3 regions of the Sulfitobacter sp. IGS-18 genome follow, and region 2 is predicted to be linked to each of the others. Evidence: riboswitches for the same ligand, from Rfam matches in the RefSeq annotation. Region 2 holds a riboswitch; each other region holds the start of a gene.
The links. A riboswitch is a leader RNA that binds a small molecule or an ion and turns the genes downstream of it on or off. The one in region 2 is predicted to bind cobalamin.

Region 1 (5,427 bases), 730 kb from region 2:
GGGTCTCGTGATCCAGGCTGTCATCGGCCAGCCTCTGCGCATCCACCGCCGCCTCGTCAGGGGCGAAACGACCTGCCGCCACAGCTTCGGCATCGGCCAGGGCAATCACCCCGTCCACCGTGATCTTCGAACGGATCGCGGGCCAGTCGAAAGCCTTGAGCAGCGGTTTTGGCAGCGCCAGACCGGAGGTTTCGATCAGGATGTGATCGGGCCGCGTGGGCAGCGCCATCAGCGCCTCGATGGTGGGGATGAAATCATCCGCCACCGTGCAGCAGATACAGCCATTGGCCAATTCCACGATGTTCTCTGCCGGGCAATCGGGGATTGCACAGGATTTCAGGATGTCGCCATCCACCCCCACGGTCCCGAATTCGTTCACCAGAACAGCCAGCCGCCGCCCGCCCGAATTGGCCATCAGATGGCGGATCAGCGTGGTTTTGCCAGCGCCCAGAAACCCGGTGATCACGGTCACGGGAATTTTGCTCAGGTCATTCATTCGGCAGCCTCCAAAGGCAGGGTAAAGGGGGGAACACGCGCAAGGCTCTGCTTGCGGAAAATCACGGGGCGCTCGCGCCAGGGCACCAGCCCGTCGGCACTTGCGGCATAGGCGGCGGCACCGGCCAGGATATCGGGGGCATCCGCCGGGGTCAGACGGCCATAGACATAGGTCCATTTGCCCGGCTCCGACAGCGCCACCGCTGCCCCTTGCGAACAGGCGGACAGACAGGCCACCCCGACGATCTCGACCGCGTCAGGTGCCCCCGCTTCGGTCAATGCGCTGTGCAGCAGCGCGCCGGGCCGGGGTGCATCCTCTTCCAGCACCTCACCCGCGCGGCAGGTGGTGCAGACATAAAGCGTTGCGGTCATTCCACCTCCACCACGGCCCGGGACGTTACCGGCGTGCCCTCCACCTCCAGCGGATGATGATCGTTGCTGTTCAGCGTCACCTCGATCTCTACCTGGCCTTTGGGCAGGCCATCCAGATGCATCCAGGGGCCATAGATCCGGGCCAGCTTGACGCCGTTTGCATAGACATGCGCATGGCCCTGCCCTGGTTGATGGGGCAGGCTGGCGTTCTGCGGCGAAAACTCGAAATTCTCGACCATGACATGCAGGTTATAGCCCGCCATCGGGTCCGGGCTGACCATGATCTGAACCTCGGGCGCGGCATCCGCCGCGACCGCAATCGGCGTCTCGTGCATCCTGGCATGATCCATCCCGCCGGCAGTCATGCCCCCGTGATCCATCCCGCCATGCTGGGCCGCATCCCCATGATCATGCCCGTCAAAAGTGATCCCGTTGCCCGCCGCAAAGGCAAAGCCGAGACCGCCTCCAAAGACAAGGCCGATGACGAAAAGCGCAAGCGTTCTGCCCATCACACCCTCACGCCGCCTGGGCGGCATGCTCCCCTTCGCGCTGCCAGAAATAGCCCGCAAAGCACCCGAGCAACACCCAGGCCGCCAGACCGACGCCGAGCGCACGCGCCGCGAACAGCGCGCCGATCTCGGTCGGGACAGGACCGGTAAAGGTCTCGGGCTCCGGCGCGCCGATCAGATGCGGTGCGGCCAGCAACAGCGCCGCCGCACTCCAGGCCGCCCAGTTCTGGCCAAAGGCCAGCAGCCAGAGCGCCACACAGGCCGCAATCGCCGTCGCAAACCACCAGACCTGCCGCAGGGCCACATCGGCCGCAGCCACACCGGGCACTTCCGGGGCAAGGGTAAATCCGGGGGCCAGATGAAAGGCCACGAAACCGGCCACGCCCCACAGGATACCCCAGCGCCCGTCGATCCGCGCACCGCGGTCCTCGCCAAAGCTCATGGCCGCAACCAGGATCAGCGCATAACCGGTATAGGTCAGCATGGTGAAAATCACGCTCAACCCGTCACGCATCAGGTCGAAACCGGGCAAGGCGGGATGGGCGCTGACCGCCTCTGCGCCGAAATGGACCAGCTCCCCGCTTTCATAAAGCTCCGCATGCAGCAGCACAGGCTGCACAAATACCAGTTGCAGCAGGCCGATGATCGCACCCGCCAAGGCCCCTGCAAAAAGGGCGGAAACCAAAAACCGTGAAGTCATAACGAGATCCTCTTGCTTTCATGGCAACGCGCCGGCACCGACACCAATCAACGCAAACACGCCGCCGAAAATCGGCAGCGCCTCAAGCTGATAAAGGTCTTTGACCGGAACGCGCTGCGTTGTTCACCAGGGGAACCGGGTCACCGCCTGCTTTGACGCGGCTCAGACCTGGTCCCGATGGCCCAATGGGGTCAGTGGCAGGGGAAACCTGTGGCATGGCGCACATCATGCGCGGCATCATGCAACGCGGCGGCCTGAACGTGCCCGGTCAGCGTGATCAGGGCAAGGCCCAGAACGGCGGCAAAGATCGCGGGAACAAAGCGGCTGGCGGTCTGCGACTTGGCAGTCATTGTAGTCATGGTCTTCTCCTTGCCGTCACACCCGACGACCTGTTTCAAGTTTCTCACGCCTGGCAGGTCTCCTGGCTCACGGGTCGATGCCTTTGCCCGCCTTCCCCGACCGAATGGTCAAGTGGCACGTTGGGCACAGACTCTCCGCTTACAGTCGCGGGGGCGGCTTCCGTTTCAGGCTGTGCGGCCCTTACGGAATTCCCTGTTCGGTTCCACACCCAAAGGGGCGCTTGCGGGAACACCAAGCAAGCCCAATGTTGCACTTCGGCCCAGCCAAGGCAAGGCTCATTCACGACAACTCATGCGCCGAATGCGCTTGCCCGCAGCAACGCCTTGCGCTGTCTGGAAACGCCGGCCCCGGTGCACAATCCCCGGTACTCCGGCCCCGGATCGGGTGGTGGCCTGGCCGCACCCGACCATGACGTTTCAATTTCCTCTGGCCCTGCTCTGCCCTGCGGCCCATAACAGGCGGACAACCCTCCCCCTCTGACAGGAGCCTTCGCCGCGTGAGCCGAACCACCCTCGCGATTCTCTATTCGCTGTTTGCGATCCTGTTGTTCGATGGCATGGGGCTGATCATCAAACACCTCTCCGGCAGCTACGGGGCCGCCGAACTTTCGGCCTACCGCAACCTGGTGGGGCTGATCCCGGCACTTCTGGTCCTCTGGACCTCCCGGGACTGGCACGCCAAAGGGCGCAGCCTGCACATGCGGCAATGGAAACTGGCCCTGCTGCGCGGGCTGATCCTGACCTTCGCGCAATATTTCTTTTACCTGTCGCTGGGCATCCTGACCTTTGCCACCGCCTCCACCATCTCCTATTCCAACGCAGTCTTTGTCACCGCACTTGCCGTGCCCCTGCTGGGCGAAAAGGTCGGGCTGGTGCGCTGGGCCGCGGTGCTGGTCGGCTTTGCCGGGGTGGTGATGATCGTGGGACCGGGCCGGGACAGCTTTTCACTGGCGGCCCTGCTGCCGCTGGGCGCGGCGCTCTGTTATGCGCTGACCGCCGTCACCGCCCGGATGATGGACGACGGCCCGCCAACAGCCCTGATCAACCTGTATTCCACCGGCGTCGCGACCCTGGGTGCGCTGGTGCTGACGCTGGCCACGGGCGGTTTCACGCCAATGCAGGACAGCACGGACCTGCTGTGGATTGTGGCGATGGGCGGGCTCGGCGGATTTGCCGTGCTGGTGCTGGTGACGGCCTACCGTATGACTGAACAGAGCAACCTTGCCCCGTTCGGCTATTTCGGCATCCCGCTGGCCTTTGTCCTGGGCTGGCTGTTCTACGGCGAAGCGCCCTGGTCCGAGTTGTTCCCCGGCGCGCTGCTGCTGGCAGGTGGCGGATTGCTGATCATCTGGCGGGAACGGCAGATGAACGCGGCTGGTCGCGAGGTGACCACGCCAAAGTAGACACCCGTGCTCTGCCCCCATCGGCCGGGGCCGTTGCGCGCGTTCTAGACCACAACCTCCTGACGGTCCTGCGCGCCAACCCCGAACACCCGCTTGTAGCGCTCGATCTCTTCGGCCGGGCCCATTGCCTTGTTGGGATTGTCCGACAGCTTCACCGTCGGCCTGCCATTGGCCGCCACGGCCTTGCACACCAGCGAGAAAGGGGCCAGCGCATCATCTTTCACCAGGCCCCTGAAATCATTGGTCAGCAATGTGCCCCAACCGAAGGAGACATTCACCTTTCCGGCGAATTTTCCATGCAGTTCCCGTATCTTGTCCACATCCAGACCATCGCTGAAGATCACCCGCTTCTGGGTCGGATCCTCACCCCGCGACTTCCACCAGTCGATGGCAATCTGCGCGGCCTTGACCGGGTCGCCGCTGTCCACGCGAATGCCTGTCCAGCCGGCAAGCCAGTCCGGCGCATTGTCGAGGAAACCCTTGGTGCCATAGGTGTCCGGCAGGATGATCCGCAGGTTCCCGTCATGCTCTTCGTGCCAGTCCGACAGCACCTCGTAGGGGGCCTGTGCCAGCGCGGCATCATCCTCGGCCAATGCGGCGTAAACCATTGGCAACTCATGCGCATTTGTCCCGATCGCCTCCAGCTCGCGGCTCATCGCGATCTTGCAGTTCGAGGTCCCGGTAAAGGCCTTGCCCAGGCCTTCCTGCATCGCCTGTACGCACCAGTCCTGCCAGAGGTAGCTGTGCCGCCTGCGGGTGCCGAAATCGGCCACGGAGAGGTCGGGGATCTCGCGCAGGACAGCGATCTTTTCCCAGACACGGGTCATCGCGCGGGCATAGAGCACCTGCAGTTCGAAGCGGCCCATCGTGTCCAGCACGGCCCGGCCCCGCAGTTCCATCAGCACCGCCAGCGCGGGAATTTCCCACAGCATGACCTCGTGCCATTTGCCTTCGAAGGTCAGCTCATATTGGTCGCCGCGCCGCTCCAGGTGGTAGGGCGGCAGGCGCAGCCCCTCGAACCATTCCATGAAATCGGGCCGGAACATCTGACGCTTGCCGTAAAAGGTATTGCCCCGCAGCCAGGTGCTTTCGCCCCGGCTGAGGCTGAGCGAGCGGATATGGTCCAGCTGCTCGCGCAGCTCGCCCTCGTCGATCAGCTTGGCCAGGGGCACGTGGTCAGACCGGTTGATCAGCGAGAACGTGACCTCGGTATCCGGTTTGTTGCGGAAAATGGATTGACACATCAACAGCTTGTAGAAATCCATGTCGATCAGGGACCGGACGATCGGGTCGATCTTCCACTTGTGATTCCAGACGCGGGTTGCGATATCGACCATCAGTTATTCCTCAGAACTTCCGCACCCTTGTGGCAAAGACTGCAGGACAGGGGCAAGGCTAAAGGTTAGGATTGAACCATGGATGTGCTTGCAAGCCTCACACCATTGCAGATCCTGACCCCCGTTGTCCTGGCGCTGGCCGCCTTTGGCTATGTCCGCTGCCTGGCCACAGCGCTTTGGCAGACCTTGCTGGGCACAGCCGCGCTGGCGGCGCTTTTGTCGCTGTCCTATCCGTTCATTGCGGCAAATGCA
Region 2 (5,427 bases):
AGCTGGTTGATCTGGCCGCGATAGCCGGTCCAGGGCGCAAAACGGTCGGCCGCCTTGACGATCCAGTGCAGGTCGATGCCCGGCACCCGGCTGGCCATGTGCTCCAGCCGCTGGCGAAAGATGATCTCGGACGGGCGGCGCGCGCAGTTCACAAAGACGATGTCAGGCTCGGTGCCCAGATCGAACATCCAGGTGGTCATCGACATCATCGGCGTGATGCCGGACCCGGCCGAGATGAACAGGTATTTGTCTGACGGGAAATCGGTATGGGTGAACCAGCCCGCCGGTCCCGTCACCTTCAGCCGCATGCCGGGTTCCAGGTGATCCAGCATCCAGCGTGTGCCGATGCTGTCAGCCTGCGCCTTGACGGTGATCGAGATCGACCGCGGCCGCGAGGGCGAGGAGGAAATCGTATAGGTCCGGTGCACGGTGCCGCCGGGCACCGGCAGTTCCAGCGTCAGGAACTGACCCGGCTTGAAGTCGAACAGCGCCCCCGAGGGCGCGCGAAAGGTGAATGTGGCGGTATTGGCCAGTTCGGGGATGACTGACACGCATTCCAGCGGTTCATCGTCCTGCCAGAAGATATTGGACGGATGGGCGATATCTTTCATCGTGTTACTCCGCCGCCATCTGGGTCGGGGTCAGCCGCCGCGACATCGTGTTGCAATACCAGTCGACAAAACCGATCACGCCGGTCTCGTGGATGGGCGAATAGGGACCGGGCTCATAGGCGGGTGAATTGATGCCGCGCTGGTTGTCTTCCACCACCCGGCGGTCCTCGTCATTGGTGGCGATCCAGACCTCGGTCAGGCGCCGGAGATCGTAATCCACACCTTCCACGGCATCCTTGTGGACCAGCCATTTGGTCGTGACTTGCGTTGTCGTCGCCGTCAGCGGTGTGACGCGAAAGACGATGGAATGATCCGGCAGGAAATGGTTCCAGGTGGTGGGGTAATGGTATTTCAGCAAAGTGCCGGCGGTGTCGTCCCGGACCCGCCCGAGAAACTTTGTCACTGCGGGTTTCAGATCCATCGTAAAGCTCTTGGCACCCGGCAGAAGCGGCATCCGCGCAAGGCGGTATTGCATGTCCTCGGCCATGCGGAATTGCGAGGGATAGCCCTGATCTTCCAGCCGGTCGAAATGGGTCTGAAGATGCGGCGGTGTCTCCCCTTCCTCGATGCCGGTGACGGTCGGATCATCGGTAAAGGACCGGCACAGGCCCGGATGGTTGCCGCCGCAATGGTAACATTCGCGGTTGTTTTCCCAGACCAGTTTCCAGTTGCCGTCTTCGATGATGCTTGTCTCATGCGCGACCTTGGCGTCGCTCAGGTCATGCACCGCAAGATAGGGCTGCGCGAGGGCGGCGAAGGCGTCGAAATCGGGCGCTTCATCGGCAAGGCAGATATAGATCAGCCCCTGCAGATCCCGGCAATGGACCGGCTTCAACCCATGCTGTGACGGATCGAAATCAGGCCCCATTTCGCGGGCCCACAACAGCTTTCCGTCCAGGCTATATGTCCATTGGTGGTAGGGGCAGACCAGGTTGGGCGATACGCCCTTTGCCTTGTTGCAGATGACCGAACCGCGATGGCGGCAGGAATTGTGAAAGGCGCGGATCACGCCATCGGAACCGCGCACGATGACCACGCCGTAGCTGCCGACCTGATGGGTGACATAGCTGCCCGCTTTGGTCAGTTCGCAGGCAGGGACGGCGAACAGCCAGTCGCGGTAGAAAATCGTTTCCATATCCGCGCGAAAGACGTCGGGATCGGTGTAGAAGGGTTGTTCCAGCGCATGGCCGGCGCGGCGCCGTGCCAGCAGGTCGCTGAGTGGGTGGGTCATCTTTCTGGTCTCCTGCCGCGCCCCGCGGATCGATTTGGGCAGATGACAGCACAAGACACCGATGGGCCGCAGCCTCTGGGAGGTGCCGCGCGCCAATTCAGTGCCAAGACCGCCACCCGCGGTTGAACAACTTCACCAAGGCTGGTTTCCGGACTTGATCGCAGCCCGTGAGGGCCCGAGGCGCAACGCCTTCCCGGGCTCCTCCTGCCCAGTGGCCGTTGATGCGCCGCATTACGATCTTACCGTTGCGGGGGCAGTGCCGGATTTTCGCCGGCTTCCCAATTCTCGGACCGAAGCCCGCACCTTGTCCTGTGATGATAGGCCGGACGCATGTTTTATGAAGATTTATTTGCGACCAAAACACTCTTGGAAAAGACAGCAACGCATTTTCCCGGAAGGGGAAGGTAAAAAGGCCGACATCTATATATTGACAGTTTGCCTCAAGTTCACCCAATATGCAGTTGCTTTGGTGCCGGCGACTCGTCTTGCCGGTGAAAAGGGAAGCTGGTGAAAATCCGGCACTGCCCCCGCAACTGTAAGCAGCGAGTCACGTCCCGTTACCACTGGTGCATGCCGCACCGGGAAGGGGGCCGCGACACCCGAGCTGCGAGTCAGGAGACCTGCCGGAGCGCCATAGATGACGACCGCGGCGGAGGGCCGGGGCGCGTGTTCCGGTGCCGCTGGCGCCCGATCCCGTGCCCTTGCTTTCGTGCCAACACCATAGTGAGGACAGGGCAAATGACCATTACAGTCTATTCCAAACCGGCCTGCGTGCAATGCACCGCAACCACCCGCGCGCTTGAGATGCGCGGCATTGATTTTCAGCTGATCGACCTGACCGAGGATGCCGCGGCAATGGCACTGGTGCAGGGTCTGGGCTATCGGCAGGCCCCCGTCGTGGTGGCAGGCGATGATCACTGGGCCGGATTCCGCCCCGACAAGATCAGCGCGATGATCTGAGGGCGCGGCAATGGGCGGGCTGGTCTATTTCTCGTCCCGGTCGCAGAACACGCATCGTTTCGTGGGCCGGACCGGTCTGGCGGCGGCGCGTATTCCGCCGGACCCCGAAGCGCCGCTGCCCGCTCCCGACGCGCCCTTTGTGCTGGTCACACCGACCTTTGCGGACGGGCAGGGGCGCGGCGCGGTTCCCAAACCGGTGATCCGCTTTCTCAACATCGCGCGCAACCGTGCGCTGTTGCGCGGGGTCATCGCCTCGGGCAACCGGAACTTCGGCGCGACCTATGCGCTGGCGGGCGATGTGATCGCCAGAAAATGCGCCGTGCCGGTGCTGTATCGCTTTGAACTCGCGGGGACCGACGGTGATGTCGCCCGTGTCCTGGATGGATTGGACAGATTTTGGAAAACGCAACTCTCGACCGCGAACTGACCGACAGCGCCCCGGCCGCAGCGGTGCCTGCCGAATGGCAGGGGCTCGACTACCACGCGCTGAACGCGATGCTGAACCTCTATGACGATCAGGGGCATATCCGTTTCGACGCCGACCGCATGGCGGCGCGGCAGTACTTCCTGCAGCATGTGAACCAGAACACGGTGTTCTTTCATTCGCTGGATGAAAAGCTGGACTATCTGGTCAGCGAAGGCTTTTACGAAGAGGCCGTGCTGAAGCAATATGACCGCGGCTTCCTGCACCGGATCTGGGCGGCAGCCTTTGCCCTGAAATTCCGTTTTCCGACCTTCCTGGGCGCGTTCAAATACTACACCAGCTACACGCTGAAAACGCTGGACGGGAAACGCTACCTCGAACGCTTCGAAGACCGCGTGGTGATGGTCGCCCTGACGCTGGCGCGCGGCAGTGAAGACGACGCGATGCGCCTGATGAACGAGATCATCGCTGGCCGGTTCCAGCCCGCAACGCCGACCTTCCTGAACGCGGGCAAGGCGCAAAGGGGCGAGCTGATCTCCTGTTTCCTGCTGCGTCTGGAAGACAACATGGAAAGCATCGGGCGGGGCATCAATTCGGCCCTGCAATTGTCCAAGCGCGGCGGCGGCGTGGCCCTGCTGCTGACCAACCTGCGCGAACATGGTGCGCCGATCAAAGGGATCGAGAACCAGTCGTCCGGGGTGATCCCGGTGATGAAACTGCTGGAAGACAGCTTTTCCTATGCCAACCAGCTGGGCGCGCGTCAGGGCGCCGGAGCCGTCTATCTGAACGCGCACCACCCCGATATCCTGCGTTTCCTCGATACCAAGCGCGAAAATGCGGATGAAAAGATCCGGATCAAGACTCTGTCGCTGGGCGTCGTCATCCCCGACATCACCTTTACCCTGGCCAAGAAGAACGAGGATATGTACCTGTTCTCGCCGCATGATGTGGAACGGGTCTACAAGATGCCTTTCTCGGAAATCTCGGTGACCGAGAAATACCACGAGATGGTGGACAACCCCAGGATCCGAAAGAAAAAGATCAACGCGCGGGCGTTCTTCCAGACGCTGGCCGAGATCCAGTTTGAATCGGGCTATCCCTATATCATGTTCGAAGACACGGTGAACCGCGCCAACCCGGTCAAGGGGCGCATCGTCATGTCGAACCTGTGTTCCGAGATTCTCCAGGTCAGCGAGGCCTCCGAATTCAACGACGATCTGAGCTACAAGCATCTGGGCACCGATATCTCCTGCAACCTCGGGTCACTCAACATCGCCAAGGCAATGGACGGGGGCGATCTGGGGGGCACGGTGCAGGCGGCGATCCGGGCGTTGAACGCGGTTTCGGAACTGTCGGCGATCGACTCGGTGCCTTCCGTGCGCCGGGGCAACGACGAAGGACATGCCATCGGGCTCGGGCAGATGAACCTGCACGGTTTCCTCGCGCGCGAGCACATCCACTACGGCAGCGCCGAGGGTGTGGATTTCACCAACATCTATTTCGCTACGGTGCTGTTCCACTGTCTGCGCGCATCTAACGCATTGGCGCGCGAACGCGGCCGCAGCTTTGCCGGTTTCGAAGCGTCGAAATACGCCGATGGCAGTTTTTTCGATACCTATGTCGAACGGGACTGGCTGCCCGAAACCGCGCGCGTCAAGGCCCTGTTTGATCAGTTCGGGATCGAAGTGCCCAGCCGTCAGGACTGGAACGCGCTGAAAGAAGAGGTCATGAAGGACGGGCTGTTCAACCGCAACCTTCAGGCGGTGCCGCCGACCGGGTCGATCAGCTATATCAACAATTCGACCTCGTCGATCCACCCGATCACCTCGAAGATCGAGATCCGCAAGGAGGGCAAGCTGGGCCGCGTCTATTACCCGGCGCCCTATATGACCAACGACAATCTTGTATACTACCGGGATGCCTATGAAATCGGGCCGGAGGCGATCATCGACACCTATGCCGCTGCCACGCAGCATGTGGATCAGGGCCTGTCGCTGACGCTGTTTTTCAAGGACACCGCCAGCACCCGCGACATCAACCGCGCCCAGATCTACGCCTGGAAGAAAGGCATCAAGACAATCTATTACATCCGCCTTCGCCAACTGGCGCTGGAAGGAACCGAGGTGCAGGGCTGCGTCTCCTGCTCGTTGTGAGGACCGAAATGAAAGATCTGACCCATTCCCGCCCCGTGCCGCGCGCGA
Region 3 (5,427 bases), 400 kb from region 2:
TTGTCCGGATCCATCAGCGACCGGCCCGCGTTCGCGCGCAGAAGGGCCAGCAATTCGGGATCAGCGGTGCGGATGCAGAAATCGACCTGCGGTTGCGCCAGCCCCATGTCAAACAGGATGGCGGCGCGGTCCTGCGCCCGCAACGCGGCATCGTCCGGGCCGATCTCGGTCAGGATCGCGAGACGGTGCATCATGGCTTGCGCCTCGGGCAGGCAAAGCGACACCGCCTGCGACCAGCGATGGGCCCGGGGGCTGAGTGTTTCATAAGCCACCGGCCGCACATCCGACAGCCGTTCGATCCGCAGGCCGCCGCGGTGCGTCACCTGTGTCAGCGGCGCGGCAAGGGGCGGCGGCACCTCATCGCCAACATGGTGGAATTCGGCAATCGCCCCGAAAGATCCCATGTTCCAACCGGCCTGCGCATCCTGCAATCCCTGTTTCAGCACATTCTCAAGATCAAGCATGGTGTTTCATCCCCTTTGAACTGACCCGCTGTCCGACTTCCATTCCCTGACCCCTTGCAAGGTCGCGCGGTAGACCGCCGCCCCCAGGGCCTCGCCCACATCCGTGTGCAGCCCGGCGTAATCCCCGGGGCCGGCAGGTGCGGCCACCCCTTCGTCGATCACCGGCGTCGGCGCACCTGCGTGGCAATGCTCAGGGCCTCGATCAGCGCTGTCCGCGACAGCCCGGTGTTGAGCCGGACCGCAATGTTGATCGTGCCCCGGTCCCGCGCCTGCCTGTTGACGCGCATCCCCACACGTTCGGCATTCGATAGGCCCAGGGTGGCAATGCAGCGCACAGTTGTCCGGCCCGCCTTTGCGCTCTGGTCGGTGAAACGGGAGACATCGCGCGAGGTCAGAAAGGCCAGGGCATCCTGCATCTCGCGCTCAAGCTCAAGGCTCAGCCAGGGCCGCGCAAGGGAGACGCCGCTCATTCCAGTATGTCCAGCGGCTGAAAGACAAACCCCGATGCCGTTTCTTCCAGAAAGGCGCTGACGCCAAAGGTGTCGCGGACAAGCGCTGGGGTCAGCACCGCCTGCGGTGAGCCGTCGGCGGCAATGCCGCCCTTGTCGACGACGATCAGGCGGGTGCAGTGCCGCGCCGCCAACCCCAGGTCATGCAGTGACACGATCACCGCGCGCGCCTCCGCCGCCAGATCGGCAAAGCTGCCGCGGTATTCCAGCGCGGGGGAGGTCGATTCGCGTCCGTAAAGCGGATTGGAGGAACTGCTGTCCTTCTCGGTCTCAAGCAGCAGGTTCAGCAGATGGCCGGCCTCTGCCACGCTGCGCCCGTCCAGGCCGAAACTCAGCCGGTATTTCAGCGCTTCGGTCCGGGTAAGCGTCGGCGCGCCGCCGTTGAAGGTCGATTCGTGTCTGGTGTTCTCATAGGCCAGCCGATGGGTCAGCCGCCCCTCCAGCATCGCATATTCGCCGTAGACCCCTAGGTCGTGTTGACATTCATTGTCGCCCACCCGCGCGAGACGGATTTTGCCGCTGGCGCCCTGATGTGAGCGCAGCAATGTGATCATTGGAAGCGAACATCCGGGATGGCAGAGGCAAAATCCGCCTCGCCCCGCAGGGGTTTCGCCAAAATTGCCCATTTCTGCGTTACAGCGTCCCGCCTTTACTATAAGGCAAATCACATCGCCAATGTCCCGAGAGCGCGTAGCGCGGCAGGGTATTGGCGCTTCAATTTCAAGGCGGGGCGCGCAAAGAGAGCTTGAAATAGCTGGCTATTCCTGCGCTCTCTTGCCTGGAACTGAGCAATTTTGGACTGAAACGGGTGGGTGACAATGAATGTCAACACGACCTAGCGTCCGTTCGTCGAGGGTGCCGAACTGGGTCGGATCATCCACCACATAACCCGGCGCATCCGGCGCGAAAGAAATGCGGTTGCCGTTGTCCCGTTGCCCAGCTCCAGCGTGGCCGAATAGGTGTCGCCGATCCCGCCTTTTCGGGTAATGATATTGATAACCCCCGCCGAGGCGTTGGAGCCGTAATAGACCGAATGCGGCCCGCGCAGCACCTCGATGCGCTCGATATTGGCGGTTTCCAGACCGCTGAGAATATATTCGCCATCGCCGCCCGAGGCTTCGATCCCGTCGATCAGGATCAGCGTATGGTTTGCCTCGCCGCCGCGCAGGCGGACCTGGGTAAAACTGCTGCCGGATCCGTTGACCGACACGCCCGGCAAGGCGCGCAGGGCGTCCTGCACCGTGGCGATGCCGCGCTCCTCGATCTGTTGTGCCGTGACAACACTCGCCGCGCGGCCCAGTGCCTCGGCCTCGATCGGCGTCAGCCCGCCCGAGACAATGATCTCGCCCAGATCGAAATGATCCTGAGCCAGTGCAGCAGTGGTGAAGTATGGAACGACGGCTGCGGAAGCCAGAGCGGATGCAAGACGCATGAGATACCCTCGGTTGCGACCCCGACGGGCCGCCAGACGTTGAATTGTCTTTTGAGGGATGCCCCCCGCAGACGGTGAAAACACCACAAGCGGAAGCTCCGCAGTCCCGACGCCCCTCGCGCCCGAACAGGGTGAACACCTTGGCAGGTCTCCTGACTCGCGGGTCGTTGCTTGGCCGGACCTTCCCATCACATATGCTGTGACAGTGGTATGCGCCGGCTTTGCTCTCCGCCTACAGTTGCGGGGGCAGTCGTGGATTTGGCCGGAGGGCCGAACCACGTTCCCTATTAACCAGACGGCGAACCGTCCGGACCGAAGTACCCTTTGGATAGCGGCCCGAATCGTTTCGGTAAAGCCTGCATGGAAAAATTCTCTGCGCCGCCCGGCAGGGCCTGCGGCAAAGCACCCCGCCAGGGGCGTCTTTTTACCGCGCTGGCCTATAACGTCAGGGCCGCATCGGCTATGATCGTCCTGCCGCTTTGCAAAGGGATGTGACATGCGCTTGAACGAGATCGTCTTTACGGATGCGAAACCTGTCGAAGGCTATGGCCCCGGCTTTTTCCGCATCGGCGGGCAGGTGATCCATGGCCCGGTGATTGCCGGACCTGGCGGCATTCAGACATGGGCCGGGCTGCAGGACGACGCCGCGCTTCTGGCGCTCAAGGGGCAGGTTGACGTGCTCTTTGTCGGGACCGGCGCCGAGATCGGCCATCTGCCGGAAACCCTGACCGGCCCGCTGGAAGAGGCCGGCATGGGGGTGGAGGCGATGGCATCCCCCGCCGCCTGCCGCACCTACAACATCTTGCTGAGCGAAGGCCGCCGCATTGCCCTCGCGCTGATCCCCGTCTGAGATGCCCGGGCCGTTGTGCCCGCCCCGCCGGGGTGCCGCGCCGCAAATGACCGCTTTTGCACGCCCCGCCAATGGGTTACGCAGGGGGCATGATGTTACGTGTCGATGATCTGACCCTTGCCCGTGGCGGTGTGCCGGTTCTGACCGGTCTCAGCCTTGCGCTGGTGCCGGGTCAGGCGCTGATCCTGCGCGGGCCGAACGGCGCGGGCAAGACTACCCTGTTGCGCAGCATCGCAGGCCTGCAACCGCCGCTTTCGGGCCGCATCGAGGGCGCGCAGGACCGTGTCGCCTATGCCGCCCATGCCGACGGGCTGAAAGCGATGCTGAGCGTGACCGAGAACCTGGCCTTCTGGGCGCGGATCTTTGGCACTTCCGACATCACCCCGGCGCTGGATGCCTTTGACCTGCACGGGCTGGCGGACCGGCTGGCAGGCACCCTGTCGGCAGGGCAGAAACGCCGTCTGGGACTGGCGCGGCTTCTGGTCACCGGGCGGCCGCTCTGGGTGCTGGACGAACCCACCGTTTCGCTCGACACCGGGGCGGTGGCGCTCTTTGCCGCTGCCCTGCGCGCGCATCTGGCACAGGGCGGCGCGGCGCTGATCGCCACCCATATCGACCTGGGGATCGAGGCGCAGGTGCTGGACATCACCCCCTTCCGCGCCAGTGCTGCCACCCGCGCCGGCGCCCGCGACGAGGCCTTTCTGTGAGGGCGCTTCTGATCCGTGATCTGACGCTCGCGCTCCGGGCCGGGGGCGGCTTTGGCCTGGGGCTTGCCTTCTTCCTGATCGTGACGGTGCTGGTGCCCTTCAGCGTCGGCCCGCAGGCGGCGCTCTTGCAGCTCATCGCCCCCGGCGTGCTCTGGCTGGGCGCGCTGCTGGCCTGCCTTTTGTCGCTGGACCGCCTGCTGGCGCTGGATTTCGAGGATGGCACGCTTGACCTGCTGCTCACTGCCCCGCTGCCGCTGGAGGGGGCGCTGAGCGTCAAGGCTCTGGCCCATTGGCTGACCACGGGCCTGCCGCTGGTGCTGGCCGCCCCGGTGCTGGGCGTGCTGCTGAACCTCGCACCGCCAGGCTACCTCTGGCTTGTCGTTTCGCTGGCGCTGGGGACACCGGCTCTGTCGGTCATCGGCTGTTTCGGCGCGGCGCTTACCGTGGGGATCAAACGCGGCGGGCTGCTGCTGTCGCTGCTGGTACTGCCGCTTTACGTGCCGACCCTGATCTTCGGGGCCGAGGTCGCCCGGCGCGGCGCAGGCGGGCAGGAGGTGACCACACCACTGCTGATGCTGGCCGGGATCACCTGCGCGGTGATCGCCCTGATGCCCTTCGCCTCTGCCGCCGTGCTGCGCATGGGGCTGCGATGAGCGGCCCGGCCCCCCATACCCCCGGTCAATCCGTCGCGCCGTCGTCTATTGAGCACCGCCGCGCGGCAGAGTAGGAGTAGCCCATGTCGATCTGGAGTTACGCAAACCCGGTGAAATTTCTCACCCTGAGCGCGCGGGTACAACCCGTGCTCTGGGTGCTGTCGCTGGCCTGTGTCGCGACCGGGCTGATCTGGGGTTTCTTCGGCACGCCCCAGGATTACCGCCAGGGCGCAACGGTCAAGATCATCTACCTGCATGTCCCCGCCGCCCTGATGGCGATCAACGCCTGGTTCATGATGCTGGTCGCCTCGCTGATCTGGCTGATCCGCCGCCACCATGTCAGCGCGCTGGCGGCCAAGGCTGCCGCACCTGTGGGCGTGGTGATGACCGTGATCGCCCTGCTGACCGGCGCGATCTGGGGCCAGCCGATGTGGGGCACCTGGTGGGCCTGGGATCCCCGGCTTACCTCCTTTCTGATCCTGTTCCTGTTCTACCTGGGCTATATTGCCCTGTGGGAAGCCATCGAAGACCCCGACACCGCGGCCGATCTCACCTCGGTCCTGTGCCTTGTCGGGTCGGTCTTTGCCGTGCTCAGCCGATATGCCGTGCAGTTCTGGAACCAGGGTCTGCACCAGGGCACCTCGGTGCCGGTGGCGACAGGCGGGCGCAGTGTAGACGATGTGTTCTTCTACCCGCTGGTGATCTGCATGATCGGCTTTGGCCTGCTCTTTGTCGCGCTGGTGTTCTACCGCACCGGCACGGAAATCCGACTGCGCCGTGCCGCCGCGCTGCGGGCGCGGGCGGGCAGGGCG

Region 1: linked by a shared signal. The riboswitch ahead of ACWNZ3_RS01025 (CbtB domain-containing protein) and the one ahead of nrdH (glutaredoxin-like protein NrdH) in region 2 are both predicted to bind cobalamin.
Region 3: linked by a shared signal. The riboswitch ahead of ACWNZ3_RS06495 (TonB-dependent receptor) and the one ahead of nrdH (glutaredoxin-like protein NrdH) in region 2 are both predicted to bind cobalamin.

What each region holds. Positions count from the first base shown of each region.
Region 1 covers NZ_CM184556.1:217,318-222,744, reverse strand. The annotation lists gene cobW (cobalamin biosynthesis protein CobW) at 1-496, opposite strand, end outside; gene ACWNZ3_RS01040 (DUF1636 family protein) at 493-867, opposite strand; gene ACWNZ3_RS01035 (hypothetical protein) at 864-1,376, opposite strand; gene ACWNZ3_RS01030 (CbtA family protein) at 1,384-2,076, opposite strand; gene ACWNZ3_RS01025 (CbtB domain-containing protein) at 2,268-2,426, opposite strand; cobalamin riboswitch at 2,471-2,687, opposite strand; gene ACWNZ3_RS01020 (DMT family transporter) at 2,933-3,838, shown strand; gene pncB (nicotinate phosphoribosyltransferase) at 3,883-5,175, opposite strand; gene ACWNZ3_RS01010 (NYN domain-containing protein) at 5,254-5,427, shown strand, end outside.
Region 2 covers NZ_CM184556.1:947,536-952,962, forward strand. The annotation lists gene ACWNZ3_RS04620 (FAD-binding oxidoreductase) at 1-611, opposite strand, end outside; gene ACWNZ3_RS04625 (aromatic ring-hydroxylating oxygenase subunit alpha) at 616-1,842, opposite strand; cobalamin riboswitch at 1,965-2,163, opposite strand; cobalamin riboswitch at 2,293-2,484, shown strand; gene nrdH (glutaredoxin-like protein NrdH) at 2,581-2,802, shown strand; gene nrdI (class Ib ribonucleoside-diphosphate reductase assembly flavoprotein NrdI) at 2,813-3,229, shown strand; gene nrdE (class 1b ribonucleoside-diphosphate reductase subunit alpha) at 3,298-5,379, shown strand; gene nrdF (class 1b ribonucleoside-diphosphate reductase subunit beta) at 5,388-5,427, shown strand, end outside.
Region 3 covers NZ_CM184556.1:1,350,190-1,355,616, forward strand. The annotation lists gene ACWNZ3_RS06475 (DUF6925 family protein) at 1-464, opposite strand, end outside; gene ACWNZ3_RS06480 (adenosylcobinamide amidohydrolase) at 471-626, opposite strand; gene ACWNZ3_RS06485 (adenosylcobinamide amidohydrolase) at 623-934, opposite strand; gene ACWNZ3_RS06490 (hypothetical protein) at 931-1,527, opposite strand; gene ACWNZ3_RS06495 (TonB-dependent receptor) at 1,809-2,405, opposite strand; cobalamin riboswitch at 2,531-2,737, opposite strand; gene ACWNZ3_RS06500 (Mth938-like domain-containing protein) at 2,902-3,255, shown strand; gene ccmA (heme ABC exporter ATP-binding protein CcmA) at 3,345-3,962, shown strand; gene ccmB (heme exporter protein CcmB) at 3,959-4,615, shown strand; gene ACWNZ3_RS06515 (heme ABC transporter permease) at 4,699-5,427, shown strand, end outside.